DNA from 2 places in the Lactimicrobium sp. genome. Region 2 is predicted to be linked to the other one. Evidence: a T-box and tRNA genes for the amino acid it is inferred to sense, from the RefSeq annotation. Region 2 holds a T-box; the other holds one or more tRNA genes.
The links. A T-box is a leader RNA that pairs with one kind of tRNA and senses whether it is charged. The one in region 2 lies ahead of ileS (isoleucine--tRNA ligase), so its partner is inferred to be a tRNA-Ile.

Region 1 (8,158 bases), on a different contig from region 2:
AGCTTTATAACACGGTGGATGCCATTGTTGTTGGCAATTTTGTCGGCAAGGAAGCCCTTGGCGCTGTAGGCGGATCCACTGGTACGGTGATCAATCTGCTGGTCGGCTTTGTCGTAGGATTAAGCTCAGGTGCGACCGTCGTCATTGCCCAGTACTATGGCAGCCGCCAGCAGGAAGGCGTGCATAAGGCCGTTGACAGCTCTATGTATCTGTCCTTGATCCTTGGCATTATTTTTACGGTTGGCGGTATTCTGCTAGCACCTTCCATTCTGCATCTGCTGAAAGTGCCGGATTCTATTTACAGCTACTCACTGACCTATATGCGCCTGTATCTGACCGGGATGGTGCCGTCTTTGATTTATAACAACGGTGCCGGCATTCTGCGTGCTGTCGGTGATTCCAAACGCCCATTATATTTTCTGGCGGCATCCTGTATTACCAATATCGTACTGGATATTCTGTTTGTCGTAGGCTTCCACTGGTCAGTAGCTGGGGCTGCCATCGCAACGGTACTTTCAGAAGTTGTTTCCTGTGCTTTGACACTGTGGGTGCTGGCCAGAACCGATGATATTTATGCATTTAAGATACGCGATCTGTCCGTTGACTGGAATGTGCTCAAGAGCGTTGTTATCATCGGTTTCCCGGTGGGCATTCAGTCCTGCCTGTATTCCATCGCCAACCTGTTTATTCAGTCCAGTGTCAACAGCTATGGTACAGATACCGTCGCTGCATTTACTGCTTTTGGCAAGATTGATGCCCTGTTCTGGAATTCCTCGGCAGCACTTGGACAGGCAGTGCTGACATTCTGCGGCCAGAACTTCGGGGCGGGCAATATTACCCGTGTGAAGAAGGGCATTCATAAAGGATTGCTCATGTATGTCATCGGGGCCAGTGCAATTTCTTTAGGATGCCTGCTGCTGGGCCGCTGGATTTACCGTCTGTTTACACCAGATGAGGGTGTCATCAATATTGGTATGCAGATGCTGTGGTACATGTGCCCGTTCTGGGTGACATTCTGTGGCGTCGAGATTCTTTCCTCGTCTATGCGTGCATGCGGTGATTCTGTTGTTCCTATGGTCATGACTGCAATTGGTGTTGGAGCATTCAGAATCCTGTGGATCCTGTTTTTCCCTGCCACCCGTCTGTTTGATACGCTTGTATGCTATCCAATCAGCTGGATCGCGACTTCGGCCATGTTCTTCCTGTATTACTTCCAGGGAGGCTGGCTGAAACGCTCTGTCCGCCAGAGAGAAAAGCTTATGGATGCCGTAAAATAAAACAGGTCATGAAGAAGACTGGATTTACGCCAGACTTTCTTCAAAACCTGTTTTTTTACTTTGCAAGCATGTCTTTGGCACAGGGCAGTCCAAAAGCTGCCTGAGTATGCAGAACAGCGGCATCAATGGCTTTTGCGACTGCTCTTGCGGCCAGTGTGCCTGCCACATTGATGTCTGCTTTAACAGCAGGGTGGCTCAGGGCATACAGAGAGTCACCGTCAAACATGGTATGCACGGGATTGATGGCACGGGCATAGCCGTCATGGCCCATCCCGGCAATTTTGGTGAGCTCTGTCTTGTTGAAGATGCCATTGGTTAATATCGCAGCGATGGTTGTGTTGGTATGGGCCAGCTGCGGTGCCATCTGGTACAGTGCCTCTTCACAGCTTGGTGTCATTGTGCCATCATCATCCCGCAGTCCTGCCAGCTTTCTGCCGGTATCAGGATCATAGATATCGCCAAAGGCGTTGACGACGGCAATGGCGCCTACCTGCAGATCATTCAGCTGAAATGCTGCTGCGCCAATACCTGCTTTCATAGCATGTTCCATGCCATTGGCTTTGCCTACCGTTGCACCCATGCCGGCACCATGATTGCCTTCAAGGAAGTTCGGGGCACTCTGACAGGCCTGATAGCCCATCTGTGCATCCGGCCAGGCATTGGCATCACCAATGCCAAGATCAAAGATGCAGGAACTGACAACAATCGGGACTGGCCCGTATGCAGTTTGAAAGCCGATGCTTCTTTCCTTCAGCCAGCGCATAACACCGCAGCTGCTTTCCAAACCGAAGGCAGATCCGCCGGAGAGAACAACGGCATGAACGGCATCGTTTGCGGCAAGAGGATTGAGCAGGGCATTTTCCCGGCTGGCAGGACCGCCGCCGCGGACATCAACACCGCAGACAGCACCTTTTTCACCAGTGAGAATGACGGTAACACCCGTTGTCGTATTGGTATTTTCACACTGCCCGATGGTGAAGCCGTCAATGGCAGTAACAGGAATAGATTTCAGAATTGTTGACATGGGAAACCTCCGCTTTTCCAAATTCATGGTAGCACGTCACAGAAAAATGTGGTATAAAGCCTATGTTTACAGAATACATCCAAGTTTGGGAAGAAATTTGACAATGATGGGACCTAGAGATTATTTTGCATTTGAAACGATTCGGGATCATGATCACAATGTGATCTGCTACTATGTGACGGCGATTGGAACGATTGAGGAAGATGGTGCTGTGCATCTGCGTTCAGACCTGGGGCCGGAAAAGGATGAGAAGATGGCATTTGGCAGGATTACACTGCATAACCAGGACCGCAAGATCATGACACTGCTGAAAGAGACACAGAGCCGTGATTACTATCATGTTCATGATGACGAGGGCTCTGTGGATGTGATCAGTTTTACGGCCAAGGACTGGCGTGCTGATGAGGCATATGAGTTTGAGGCTGGTGACCGTGTGCTTGTGCAGGGCAGAGCATATATGCGTAAGAATGATACGGAGCGCTATCCGGGCAGACTGCCGGAGCTCAGTATTACCGTAAGCGGCTTGTTCAGATTGAGCAAGGCACGCAGGCCGCGCTTTCAGGGCATGAATGCTTCCCTGATTCCTCAGAAATAAGCAAAAGGATAAGAACAAAGGATGGGCGCTGAATAGCAGCGCCCATCCTTTTAAGAAACAGAGAAAAAAACGGATGATTTCTCATCCGTAATCAGTGGAGCTAAGGAGGATCGAACTCCTGACCCCCTGCTTGCAAAGCAGGTGCTCTCCCAGCTGAGCTATAACCCCATACGATGAAGTGGGCCTGAATGGACTTGAACCAACGACCTCACCCTTATCAGGGGTGCGCTCTAACCACCTGAGCTACAGGCCCATATCTCATCGAATGCTTGTCTATAATACCAATTCTAACTTTTTATGTCAACAATATTTTTCCGCAAATTTTACCAGGGTGTATATCAGCTCTGGTTGAGCACGTATGGCGGATGTGGTAGAGTAGTCGCATTCAGGAGGATGTATGAACAGCTTCATTAACTGGTTCATGTCCACGATTGGACAGCATATTTCGGCTGAGTGGTCAGTCTTTATCGTTTCAATGTTTCCGCTTGTTGAAGAGCGCGGGGGTCTGATCGTTGCCAGACTGCTGAACATTCCGCTCTGGAAAGCTTTGATTTTCTGTGTTGCCGGCAATATTCTGCCAATTCCGTTTATCTTATTGCTTTTGAAAAAACTTCTTCATTTCATGGCAGATCATCACATGGGTAAATTCGTGGAATGGCTGGAAGCCAAGGCTGCTAAAAACAAGCCAAAGATTGATAAGTATGGTTTCTGGGGACTGATGCTGTTTGTTGGTATTCCGCTGCCTGGCACAGGCGCCTGGACAGGTTCTCTGGTGGCATCTGTCTTTGATATGGACCTGAAGAAGGCAAGTATTTCCATCCTGCTTGGTGTCTTCCTGGCAGCTGTGATTATGTCGCTTGTATCGTATGGCGTGATTGGTTCGTTCTTACACTGAACGGACTTTTTTTGGAGGTGAAGTATGTTTCTGATCATAAAGCATGTGCATGTGTATGCACCGGAAGATCTTGGCATCAATGATGTACTGGTATGCAATGACCGTATTGTCAAAGTGGATCATCAGATTGACTTTGACTGGGATAAGGATGATATGAAGGTTATTGATGGTACTGGCAAGCTGCTTGTGCCGGGCTTTCTTGACCAGCATGTCCATATCATTGGCGGCGGCGGTGAGGATGGCTTTGCCTCTTTGATTCCACCGCTGCAGATGCGTGACTGCATCCGGTATGGTGTGACCTCTGTGGTTGGCCTGCTGGGCACTGACAGCAATGCCAAAAGCGTGCAGGAACTTGTCGCCAAGACAAAGGCACTGCGGGAAGAAGGCATGAGTGCCTGGTGTTTGACAGGTTCCTATGCCTATCCCAGCACGACCCTGACAGGATCTGTGGCAAAAGATGTTGCGTTTATCAATGAAATCATTGGCGTCAAGATTGCCATCAGTGACCATCGTTCTTCCAATGTCAGTAAGGAAGAGCTTGCACGTCTGGCCACACAGGTAAGAACAGCCGGCCTGCTGGCAAAAAAGCCAGGTATTGTGCACATGCATACGGGCAGGGGCAAAAAGGGATACAAGGATGTATTGGACATTGTAGAGAATACGGATATTCCGATTCGTCAGTTCAGACCGACGCATGTGGCGAATGCGTACGAGGATGCTTTGATCTTTGCCTCAAAGGGCGGCTATATTGACTTTACCAGCGGCAATGAGACAGCCAGAACAGCGCATCTGATGGCAGCTGCGAAGGAAAAGGTATCCTGGGACAGAATTACATTGTCTTCGGATTCCAATGGCAGTTTCCCGGTGTGGAGTGATGACAAGAAGCTGATTGGAATGGGAATTGGAAAGATGGCAACTTTGTTTGATACAGTCCGCCATCTTGTCAATGATGAGCACTTGTCTCTTTCTGAAGCTCTGATGCCAATTACAAAGACGGTGTCAACTGCATTGGATCTGTATCCTCACAAAGGGCACATTGGCAAAGACAGTGATGCCGACCTGGTGCTGTTAAAAAATGATCTCTCCCTGGATGGCGTGATTGCCAGAGGAAAGATCATGATGCAGGATGGTATTGTCACCGCGAAAAGCTATTATCAGGATCTTCAGGCATGAGATAGCGCAGAAAGCTTCCTGCGGTCTATGACAAGCAGCTTGCCATGGCCCAGTCTTCTTACGGCACCTTCTTTTTCAAACTTTGTGATTACCCGGGAGACGGTCTCAGGCCGTAAACTGATGGATGCTGCAATGTCATCCAGCTTAAGCTCAATCTCCTTGCCAATGCAGCGGGCATCACGAAACAGCAGAAACTGACCGACCCGGTCATCCACTGCATGCAGAGACAGCAGGTAAGCTTTCTCATTGGCATCCTGCAGTTCCGTAGAAAGCATTTCAATCAGATATAAAGCCGTAGAGGGGTGCTCAGAAAGCACGGCAATAAAATCAGAACGTTTGATCAGACATAGAGAAACATCCGTCAGAGCCACAACATCATAGTGGTAGACATGATCCTCCAGAAACATGCCATGCCAGATTGCCTGGCCGTCATGCAGGACATCCAGAATATGTTCCTCACCATTGGTATCAATTCTTCTGGTTTTCACCTTGCCTCTGCGGATGATGACAACCGCATCGATTTCGCTGTTCTCTTCGGCCAGAATGGAACCGCGCGGCCGTTTGATGTGCATCGCATGTGCCACCAGCGAAGCCTGATCTTCTTCCGGCAGCTTCTGAAACAGACGAATGGCATGTGTACAGTATTCATTTTTTGCCCGATAAGGGCACTCTTTATCGTGATCCATGTCCTTAGTATATGAGAAACATGAAAAAGGGGCAACGTTGTCCGCATGCTGAAAAAGCAAAGAAATGACAGCAGACAGATGATGAAAATGAACCGCGGATAAGCCGCTTATTGATATTGTGATGATACTGTAAATCGTAATATAAATATGCCTTGCAGAGGATTTGCTGGATTATTTCTGCAAAAATAAAAAACATTTGATGTACCTGGAAGCTGATTTTGTGAATGTACATTATATCGAACAAAAGAAAAACCCTTTATTCAAGGGCTTTTCTGAGGTGCCGACTATCGGAATCGAACCAACGACCTACTCATTACGAATGAGTTGCTCTACCAACTGAGCTAAGTCGGCAAATGACAGCTTTGATATTATAATCGAGATGTATTTTGTTTTCAATGAGATTGGGAGGAATTGGAATGAGAATACTGGTGGTGCGGCATTGTGAGCCAGACTATGCACATGACAGCCTGACAGAGAAGGGATGGCGTGAGGCGGAGTATCTTGCGGAGCGGCTGGCAAAGGAAAAGATCGACTATTTTTATGTTTCACCGATGGGCAGGGCACAGGCTACGGCTTCCTGTACACTGAAGAAAATGAATCGTCAGGCAGTGACACTGGACTGGCTGAAGGAGTTTCATATTCCGGTTGTTCATACCGATGAAACTGAACCAACAAGGCCATGGGACTGGCGTCCTGCTGTCTGGACTCAGGATGAGCGCTTCTTTGACAAGGATCACTGGACAGAAAATCCTGCTTTTGAGGCAGTGGATCTGAAAGCAAAGTATGACCATGTTGTTTCCAGCTTTGATGAATTGCTGGCTAAGCACGGCTATCAGCGCAATGGATATTTGTATGATGCCGTTGCCAGCAATCACGATACCATTGCCCTGTTCTGTCATTTTGGTCTTGAATGTGTGCTGCTGTCCCATCTGCTGAATGTATCCCCGATGATCATCTGGCATGGATTCTGCGCAGCACCATCCAGTGTGACAACCATCTATACCGAGGAAAGAGTAAAAGGAACTGCGTCTTTCCGGATCAGCAGCTTTGGTGATGTTTCCCACCTGTATGCAAAGGGTGAAAAGCCATCTTTCATGGCCCGCTATTGTGAGTGCTATGAAGATCCCGAAATCCATTGAGTAAGTTTTCTTTACTCTGTTGTATGCCCACAGGCAGTGTGGTACGCTATGGCCGCATTGCTGCAGAAGGGAAGATTTGGATATGAACCAGAAAAAACTGAAAACACGACTGACACTGGACTATGCTGGTATTCAGGGCTTTTACTCTACAATGTATGCCGGTGTAGGTGCTTTCCTTTCGGTATTCCTGCTGGCCAATGGTTTTTCCAACACGGAAGTCGGTCTGGTAATGTCCGGTGCAAATCTGTTAACTGTTCTTTTATCACCAGGGCTGGCTGACTTCGCAGACCGCACGAAAAAGGTTACACTGACCCAGCTGATTTCACTGCTTGCCTTTCTGACCGGCCTGATGTGCATCTTTCTGATGATTCTGCATGGTCACAGTGCTGCCCTGTTTATCTGCTATGTGCTGGCTCTTGTGTTTGATCTGCTTCTGCAGCCGCTTGTAAATACACTTGTTTTTCGGATTCAGGGATATGGCATTCAGCTTAATTTTGGCTTGTGCAGAGCCGCCGGATCTCTGCTGTATGCCATCATGACTGCTGTTCTGGGCGTCGTGATAGAAAAAGCAGGCATCAATTCCATTCCCGGTGCTACGATATTCTCGTTGATTCTATTGCTGATAAGCATCTTCCTTTTGAAAAAACATCTTGGGCCACAGACATCTTCATCTCATGTGGAACCCAAAGAGGAAGAGCGCATTACGCTCAAAGACTTCATCAGAAATAACAAGGCATTCCTGGTGCTGAATATCGGCATCATGGTCATGTACTACTACAATTACATCATAGGTTCATTCATGCTGCAGGTGATCAAGCCTTTGGGCGGTACGGTCACAGATATGGGTAATCTGTTTGCCCTTGGAGCTGCCATGGAAATCCCTGCTATGGTCAGCTTTGACTGGCTGCGCAGAAGGCTTTCTGCAGCCCATGCCCTGCAGGTATCCATGATTGGCTTTTCACTCAAGGCACTGCTTGTTCTGCTGGCTGGCAATGTGACTCTTGTTTATGTGTCACAGCTGCTTTCTTTCATGGCATACGGCCTGTTCTATCCTGCCATTGTGCAGTATACAGGCGAAAGAATGAAGGCGGGAGAAGCCGTCAAGGGACAGTCTATGTTTACCATCATGATGATGGCGTCCGGCATTATTGCCAATGTGTCCGGCGGCATGATCCTGGATGCATTTGGGCCGCATCTGCTGGTGCTGCTCAGCTTTGTCTTCTGTGTGATTGGCAGTGTCATTGTGATTTTCATGAGCAATAAAGTACCGGTAAAGGCATGAGAGTGTTTTTGCGGACAGGATTCATGTTAACAGCAGGAAATGTCTGCTGTTTTTTTTGTGACTGATTATTTGATAGTCATTCTGACA
Region 2 (8,158 bases):
AGATCGAAGGTGAAAGGGCCGTCATTCAGGTGTTTGAAGGCACCGATGGCATGTCCAAGACCAACGTCAAGACAAAGCTTCTCGGCCATCCGATGGAACTCGGTCTGTCCAGAGAAATCCTGGGCCGTACCTTCAATGGTGTCGGTGAGCCGATCGACGGCCTGGGAGAGGTGTATCCTGAGAAGTTTGAGGATGTCAACGGCAAGCCGCTGAACCCGGTATCCCGTGTCTATCCCCGTAACTATATCCAGACAGGTATTTCTGCCATTGATGGCCTGAATACACTGATCCGCGGCCAGAAACTGCCGATTTTCTCCGGCAGCGGCCTGCCGCATGACCAGCTTGCCATTCAGATTGTCCGTCAGGCCCATCTGACTGGTGAAGACAGTGAAAACTTCTGTATCGTATTCGGTGCTATAGGTGTCAAGAACGATGTCGCGGACATGTTCCGCAGATCCTTCGAGGAAACCGGTGTCATGGAGAAGGTTGTCATGTATGTCAACCTGTCCGATGACCCGATCGTCGAAAGAATGTTAACACCGCGCTGTGCTCTGACTGCCGCTGAGTATCTGGCCTATGAGTGCGGCATGAATGTCCTGGTTATTCTGACCGATATGACTTCCTATTGTGAAGCCGTGCGTGAAATTTCTTCCAGTAAGGGTGAGATTCCTTCCCGTAAAGGCTATCCTGGCTATCTGTACTCAGATCTTGCATCCCTGTATGAAAGAGCTGGTATCATCAAGGGCGGCAAGGGCAGTGTAACCCAGATTCCGATCCTGACCATGCCGAACGATGATATTACCCATCCGGTGCCGGATCTGACCGGTTATATTACCGAGGGCCAGATCGTTCTGGACCGTGATCTGTATCTCAAAGGCATCAATCCGCCGATCGGTGTATTGCAGTCACTGTCACGTCTGATGAAGGATGGCATTGGTGAAGGCTATACACGCGCAGACCACCAGGATGTTGCCAACCAGCTGTTTGCGTCCTATGCCAAGGTGCAGGATGCCCGTTCCCTTGCCAGTGTTATTGGTGAAGATGAACTGTCTGAGCTGGACAAGAAGTACATGGAATTCGGCCGCCGCTTTGAGTCGATCTTCATCGGCCAGGGCAGCCATACCAACCGCTCCATTCAGGAAACACTGAATCTGGGCTGGGCACTGCTGTCCACATTGCCTGAGAGTGCTCTTGACCGTCTGGATCCGAAGCTGATCAAGCAGAACTATGATCCGGAACATGCTGAGCGCACGATTGCTCTTGCCCTTGAGCAGGAGGAAAAATAAATGGCAGGCGTACCTGCAACAAAAGGAAATCTGATCAAAGCGAAGAAATCGCTGGCTCTGGCCGAGAACGGCTATGAGCTGATGGACCGCAAGCGCAATATCCTTGTCAAGGAAATGATGAATGAAGTTGAGAAGGTGAAGGCCCTGCGCGAACAGATCAGTGATGCATATGCGACCGGATATTTCCTTCTGCAGCAGGCAAATGTCTATTCCGGCGTGATTGACCGGGTTGCAAGGCGCACTAAGATTGAGGATACGATTCACGTTACCTATCGCAGTGTGATGGGTGTGGAAGTTCCCAAGGTGAGCTATGACAAACCGGATTCCTTAGATATTCCATATGGCATGGAAGATACCAATGCGACCATCGATGAAGCGTACATCCAGTTTCAGAAGGTGAAGGAGATCACGATGGTACTGGCTGAGGTAGACAATACCGTATACCGTCTTGCCCATGCCATCTCCACGACCCAGAAACGTGCCAATGCTCTGCGCAACATTGTTATTCCCCGCTACAAGGAAGAAATCAGGGTTATGAGTGCTGACCTTGAAGAGAAGGAACGTGAGGAATTCTCACGTATGAAAGTCATCAAGGCCAATAAGGAAAAGAAGGAAAGTACAGCAGATGAATCAAATTGAACGTATTGAGAGGCTTTCTGATGTATTCGGCGCTTCCGGCTTTGAGGATGACGCTGCTGCATTTGTGAGATCCCAGCTGCCTGAGTATGATACCGTGCAGGATCATATGCGCAATGTCCGCTGTGAGAAAGATGCTCACAGTGACAAACCCAGAGTCATGCTGGATTCCCATCTGGATGAGGTCGGCCTGATCGTGCAGGCGATTCGTCCCGATGGAACCATGAAGTTTCTGCGTCTTGGCGGTATTTCACCGTCTTCTCTGCCGGCCAATTCTTTTGTCATCAAAACAGACAAAGGAACCTTTGTACCAGCGGTTGTGGCGGCTAAACCTCCTCACTTCATGAGTGCTGCTGACCGCAATAAGCCGCTGGATCCCGATGATATGATCCTTGACTGCGGCAGCCGAAGTGCCCAGGAAACTATGGCACTTGGCATTCATATCGGCTCACCGGCTGTACCGGATGTCACATGCCGCTATGATGAAAAGCGTGATCTGTTCTATGGCAAGGCATTTGACTGCCGGATCGGTGTTGCGGCAGAAATCGAAACGCTGAAGAGAATGTATCAGAAGGAACTGCCATGTGCATTGAGTGCATGTTTCTCTGCCCAGGAAGAGGTAGGGGAAAGAGGTGTGCGCGCCAATGCTGAGGCTTTGAAGCCGGATGTCATGATCTGCTTTGAAGGCTGTCCCGCTGATGATACCTTCTCACCGGATTACATGATCCAGGCTGCACTTGGCAAAGGACCGATGCTGCGGCATATGGATGTCTCCATGATTACCAACTGGAGATTCCAGAAGTTTGCCCTGGATACAGCCAGAAATCTTGGTATTCCGGTGCAGGAATCTGTGCGCAGCGGCGGCGGCACCAATGGTGCTGCTGTCAATACGCAGTATGGCGTACCTGCAATTGTGATCGGTATTCCGGTCCGCTATATTCACAGTTCCAACTGTTTTGTGAAATACTGTGATTATGAAAATGCGGTCAGACTGGCCTGTGCACTTGTGGAAAGACTGGACAAAACTGCGGTTGAATCGTTCTGAAAGAGCCTGAGCAAGGCTCTTTTTCGGTATGAATCGTACGTTGAATGAGCTACCTTACATGCTATAATGTTAGACGTGATTGGAGGTACCACGCGTGGCTTTAGAAAAGTTGAAAAATTTTATTGCACCGGTCGAAGATGATGACGACGATGATGAAGATGGTGCAGATGAAGAACTGGAATACAGGCAGAGTGAGGCTAAGCCGCTGAGCTCCTATGAAAAGAAACGGACAGAGGTAACCGGTGTGCCGACTAATGCGGCCATGGTTCTGTTTGAGCCGCGTTCCTTTGAAGAAGCTGAGGAGATTGCCAGACATCTCAAGGACAGAAGGGCATGTGTTGTCAACCTGCACAGACTGCAGAGAGACTATGCCCAGCGCACCATTGATTTCCTGACAGGTGTTGTCTTTGCTCTGGATGGCACGATTCAGAAGATCGGCCATAATGTGATTCTGTGTGCACCGCGCAATGTAGCCGTTGACGGCGAGATCAAGCTCGACGGCGATGATGACTGAGCATACTGACGAATCCTCTCTGGAAGCACATCTGCATGATCTGCAGGAGAAAAGTGAGCGCTGGCATACGCATACATGTTCTTCCTTTCTGAATGAAGAAGAAACAGCACGCATGCAGAAAATCTTTGTGCCATCCGCCCATGTCCGCTGGTTTGGCGGTTATCCGCAGGCAAGAAAGCAAAAAGTCATTTTCCTTTATGATGAGGAAGATGACTTTTCTGATATTGTCTGTCTGAAAGCAAAAGCAGACCAGCGCTTCCGGAAGATTTCCCACCGGGATATCCTTGGTGCACTGATGTCACTGCAGATCGAAAGAGATGCCTTTGGCGATTTCTGGATCGCAGACGGCAATATCTATCTCTACACCTCTGTATCAATGGCACCATTTCTGATTGATCAAATGACCCGCATCAATCAGCTCAGTGTCCGTTTTGAACAAATGGACAGCTTTCCAGCACAGGTCTTTCAGATGCGCAGCTTCACGGCTGTAGCAGCCAGTGAGAGAGCCGATGCCATCGTTGCAGCAATTACCCATGTTTCCCGCTCAAAAGCAAAGGAAATGATTCATGCTGGAATGGTGCAGTTCGATCATGTTGCGCTTGATGTGCCTGATGAAGTGTGCCATAATAACGTTACGATTTCGATCCGTGGGTTCGGTCGTTTTCTGTATGAAGGATACGAACGAAAGACACATTCGGACCGGATCGTGGCTAAGTTCCAGCAGTATATCTGAGAGGTGACGATTTTGACAGCGAAAAGGCCGACATTCCGTGTAATGAAGAATGGATATGATCGTTTTGCGGTGGATGATGCTGTCGAGAAGTATGCTGCACAGGTAGATGAGCTGGAAAAAAGAATTGCTTTGTACCAGCAGCAGGCTGCTGAGGATGCGGCCCGTCTGGATGACATGCAGAAGAAGTACAATGCTGTGCTGCAGAATATGCAGGCAAAGCAGGCAGCGGCGGATGATATCGCCAGGCTGTCCCTGCGGGAAGCCAATGAGATTATATCGACAGCACAGAACAATGCGGATGAGATTATCCGTGAAGCCCTTGGCACTGCCCGCCTGATTCTGATGGACCTGTCAAGACTGTACAATTCTGCCGGTGATGTCAAGACGGACATGAAGAAGGAACTCAGTGATCTGCAGGCAGAACTGGATAAGTTCCAGCTGCCGAAGATGCCGGATTTGCGCTGGCTGGATGAAGCAGAGAAGAAAATGCGTTGATCAGGACGCGCCTGCCTTTATCAGCACTAAAGAGAGTCTGTGGATGGTGAAAACAGACATGTGGAAAAGAGCAGGACATCACCTGTGAGCAATCGTGGATTCCGCGTTAAGGAATAAGTGAGGGCATGGCATATTGTCATGAACTAAGGTGGTACCGCGCTGACAGCGTCCTTAGAGAATGGGACGCTTTTTTTATGGGCGCCCTTTGGAAAGGAAAGGCAAAGAATGGATTACAAAAGCACATTGAACATGCCGAACACCGACTTTGAGATGAGAGGCAATCTGGCTAAGAAAGAGCCGGGTATTCTGAAACAGTGGGAAGAGAACAACTACTTCCAGGATCTGCTTGCTCATCATAAGGGACAGAAGGCATTTGTTCTGCATGATGGTCCGCCATATGCCAATGGCAACCTCCATGCCGGTACGGCCATGAACCGTGTGATCAAGGACTTCATCAACCGCACACATGCCATGAGCGGCTACTACACACCGTATTTCCCGGGCTGGGATACACACGGACTGCCGATTGAAAATGCTATCCAGAAACTTGGTGTTGACAGAAAGAAGCTTTCTCCGGCAGAGTTCCGCTCCAAGTGTGAAGAATATGCCCACAAGCAGATTGCCCAGCAGATGGCAACCGAAAAGCGTCTGGGACAGATCGCCGACTATGAGCACCCATACATCACTCTGAAGAAAGAATTTGAAGCCAGACAGATCCGCTGCTTTGAGAAGATGGCACTGGACGGCCTGATCTTCCAGGGACTCAAGCCGGTCTACTGGTCTCCATACAATGAGACCGCTGTTGCCGACTCAGAAATCGTATACCGTGATGTCAAGGATGCGACCATCTATCTGGCTTTCCAGATTGCCGATGGCAAAGGTGTACTGGATCAGGATGACTACTATGTCATCTGGACCACAACCCCATGGACCATTCCTTCCAACGAAGCCGTCTGCTTAAATGCAGATCTTGTTTATGCCGAAGTCAAGACAGAGAAGGGCAAGCTGATTATGCTGGCCGACTTTGTGGATAAGCTGCTGGCTAAGTTCCAGCTGGAAAACCAGGGCGTTCTGCGTACTTTCAAAGGAAAAGAGCTGGAAGGCATTACCTATCATCATGTTGTCTTTGACAAGGAGTGCCCGACCCTGCTTGGCAATCATGTTACCGCCGATGATGGTACCGGTGTTGTTCATACTGCCGGCGGCCATGGTCTTGATGACTTCAATGTATGTATGAAATACGGAATCCCGCCGATTAATACCGTTGATTCTGTCGGTAAGATGAACGAGAATGCCGGCAAGTATCAGGGCATGTTCTTTGAAGACTGCTCCAAGGCTATTATCCATGATATGAATGAGAAGGGATGCCTGCTTGCTGTAGAGAATATTGTCCATGCTTACCCGCATGATGACCGTCTCAAAAAGAAGGTGATCTTCAGAGCCGTGAAGCAGTGGTTCTGCTCCATTGACAAGATCAAGGACCAGCTGCTTGACCAGATTGACAATCACGTTGTCTGGCACAATTCCTTCGGCCAGAAGAGAATGCACAATATGATCCATGACCGCGGCGACTGGTGCATTTCCCGTCAGCGTCTGTGGGGTGTGCCGATTCCGATCTTCTATTGTGAAGACGGCTCTCCGATCATGGAAAAGGATGTCTTTGAACATGTAGCAGATCTGTTCGGCCAGTATGGATCCAATGTCTGGTTTGAACGTGAGGCAAAGGACCTGCTGCCGGAAGGATACACAAATCCGAAATCTCCGAATGGTATCTTCACCAAGGAGAAGGATATCATGGATGTCTGGTTTGACTCCGGATCGTCCTGGACAGAACTGGAAGACAGAGGTCTGGAATTCCCGTGTGATATGTATTTTGAGGGATCTGACCAGTACCGCGGCTGGTTCAACAGTTCTCTGATTGTCGCTACGGCTGTCAAGGGCAGAGCACCTTACCGTGAGGTTCTTTCCCATGGCTATGTGGTTGACTCCAAGGGTGAAAAGATGTCCAAGTCGCAGGGCAATGTTGTCAACCCGATGGATATCATCAATAAGAATGGCGCAGATGTATTCCGTCTGTGGGCAATGGTTTCTGACTTCAAGCAGGATCTCAAGCTTGGCCCGAGCAACATCAAGCAGGTATCCGAGCAGTACCGCAAGATCAGAAATACATTCCGCTTCCTGCTTGGCAATGTGAATCCGGCTGACTTTGATCCGAAGAAGGATATGGTAGCTTACCAGGATCTTGAACCGGTTGACAAGTACATCCTGGTTCTGCTGGATGATGTTGTCAGTGCCGTCAGAAAGAGTGTCATGAACTATGACTATGTCGCATGTTCCAAAGTGCTGACCAACTTCATGGTCAATGAACTGTCTTCCTACTATTGCGATTTCACAAAGGATATCCTGTATTGTGAGGCAAAGGACAGCAGACGCAGAAGACAGGTACAGTCTGTATACTGGATCTGTGTTGACAAGCTTGTCCGTCTGTGGGCACCGTTCCTTGTCTTTACAGCTGAGGAAGTATGGCAGCACTTCAACGATGACTGCGAGAAGTCTGTGCATAACACTGAGTTCCCTGCCGTTGAAAACTATGCGGATGCTGAAAAGGTAAAGGCAGATGGTGCCAAGCTGATGGATATGCGCTCCGTTGTGCTCAAGGCACTGGAAGATGCCCGCAATGAGAAGCTGATCAAGTCAAGCCAGGAAGCAGAAATCTCTCTGAGCGCACCGGAGGATATGTGCACACTGCTCAATGAACAGCTGCCGGATCAGGTTTCCCAGTGGCTGATTGTCTCCGCTGCCAATGTCACAGCAGGAGAGAAGGTCAGCGCAAAGGTAGAAAAGGCACAGGGTACAAAGTGCCCGCGCTGCTGGAACTACAGTCTCAATCCGGATGAAGACGGACTGTGCCCGCGCTGCCATAAGGTACTGAAAGGTTAATGATATGGGGATGGCGGAAACACCATCCTCTTTTTTATCTATGGAAATCAACGATCGAATTTTTCTGATGAAGGCACTTGATCTTCTCAAAACATCTCTGGACCATCCTGTTTCATGGTATATGGACCTGTATGAAAACGATCCCTCTCTGTATTCGTATGAAAATGACGGCAGATATGATTACATACTGTTTACGATCCCTCACAAGAACTGGCAGAATGTGATTCTGATTGTCTATGACATTACAGATGTGATTGCGGATGTCAGCGGCTATCTGTGTGATCTGGATACACTGGGGCGGGATAAGGACTTTCTGGAGGAATGCAGCAGGGAAAGTGACTGGATGTATCTGGAACAGCGGATCAGTGCACAGATGTTACAGGAGGATCAGGGAATACAGAGGAAAGGCAGGGCTTTTCTGACAGGGAGCACCTATGTCACAAAGGCATACCGGCATCAGGGCATCTTTGTACAGATGCTGGATATGATCCATCAGTTTGCAATGGAGG

Region 1: it has a tRNA-Ile gene. The T-box ahead of ileS (isoleucine--tRNA ligase) is inferred to sense a tRNA for this amino acid. The anticodon was not compared.

Annotation. Positions count from the first base shown of each region.
Region 1 is NZ_JAZHUW010000015.1:8,418-16,575, forward strand. Features, by position in the region: gene SOI44_RS05260 (MATE family efflux transporter) at 1-1,277, shown strand, start outside; gene SOI44_RS05265 (P1 family peptidase) at 1,333-2,301, opposite strand; gene SOI44_RS05270 (hypothetical protein) at 2,405-2,896, shown strand; tRNA gene SOI44_RS05275 (tRNA-Ala) at 2,992-3,064, opposite strand; tRNA gene SOI44_RS05280 (tRNA-Ile) at 3,076-3,149, opposite strand; gene SOI44_RS05285 (COG2426 family protein) at 3,294-3,791, shown strand; gene iadA (beta-aspartyl-peptidase) at 3,816-4,964, shown strand; gene SOI44_RS05295 (Crp/Fnr family transcriptional regulator) at 4,955-5,650, opposite strand; tRNA gene SOI44_RS05300 (tRNA-Thr) at 5,929-6,001, opposite strand; gene SOI44_RS05305 (histidine phosphatase family protein) at 6,067-6,789, shown strand; gene SOI44_RS05310 (MFS transporter) at 6,872-8,071, shown strand.
Region 2 is NZ_JAZHUW010000027.1:450-8,607, reverse strand. Features, by position in the region: gene SOI44_RS07445 (V-type ATP synthase subunit B) at 1-1,286, shown strand, start outside; gene SOI44_RS07440 (V-type ATP synthase subunit D) at 1,287-1,925, shown strand; gene SOI44_RS07435 (M42 family metallopeptidase) at 1,912-2,967, shown strand; gene SOI44_RS07430 (cell division protein SepF) at 3,062-3,481, shown strand; gene SOI44_RS07425 (YlmH/Sll1252 family protein) at 3,474-4,214, shown strand; gene SOI44_RS07420 (DivIVA domain-containing protein) at 4,227-4,709, shown strand; T-box leader at 4,697-4,885, shown strand; gene ileS (isoleucine--tRNA ligase) at 4,935-7,649, shown strand; gene SOI44_RS07410 (hypothetical protein) at 7,654-8,158, shown strand, end outside.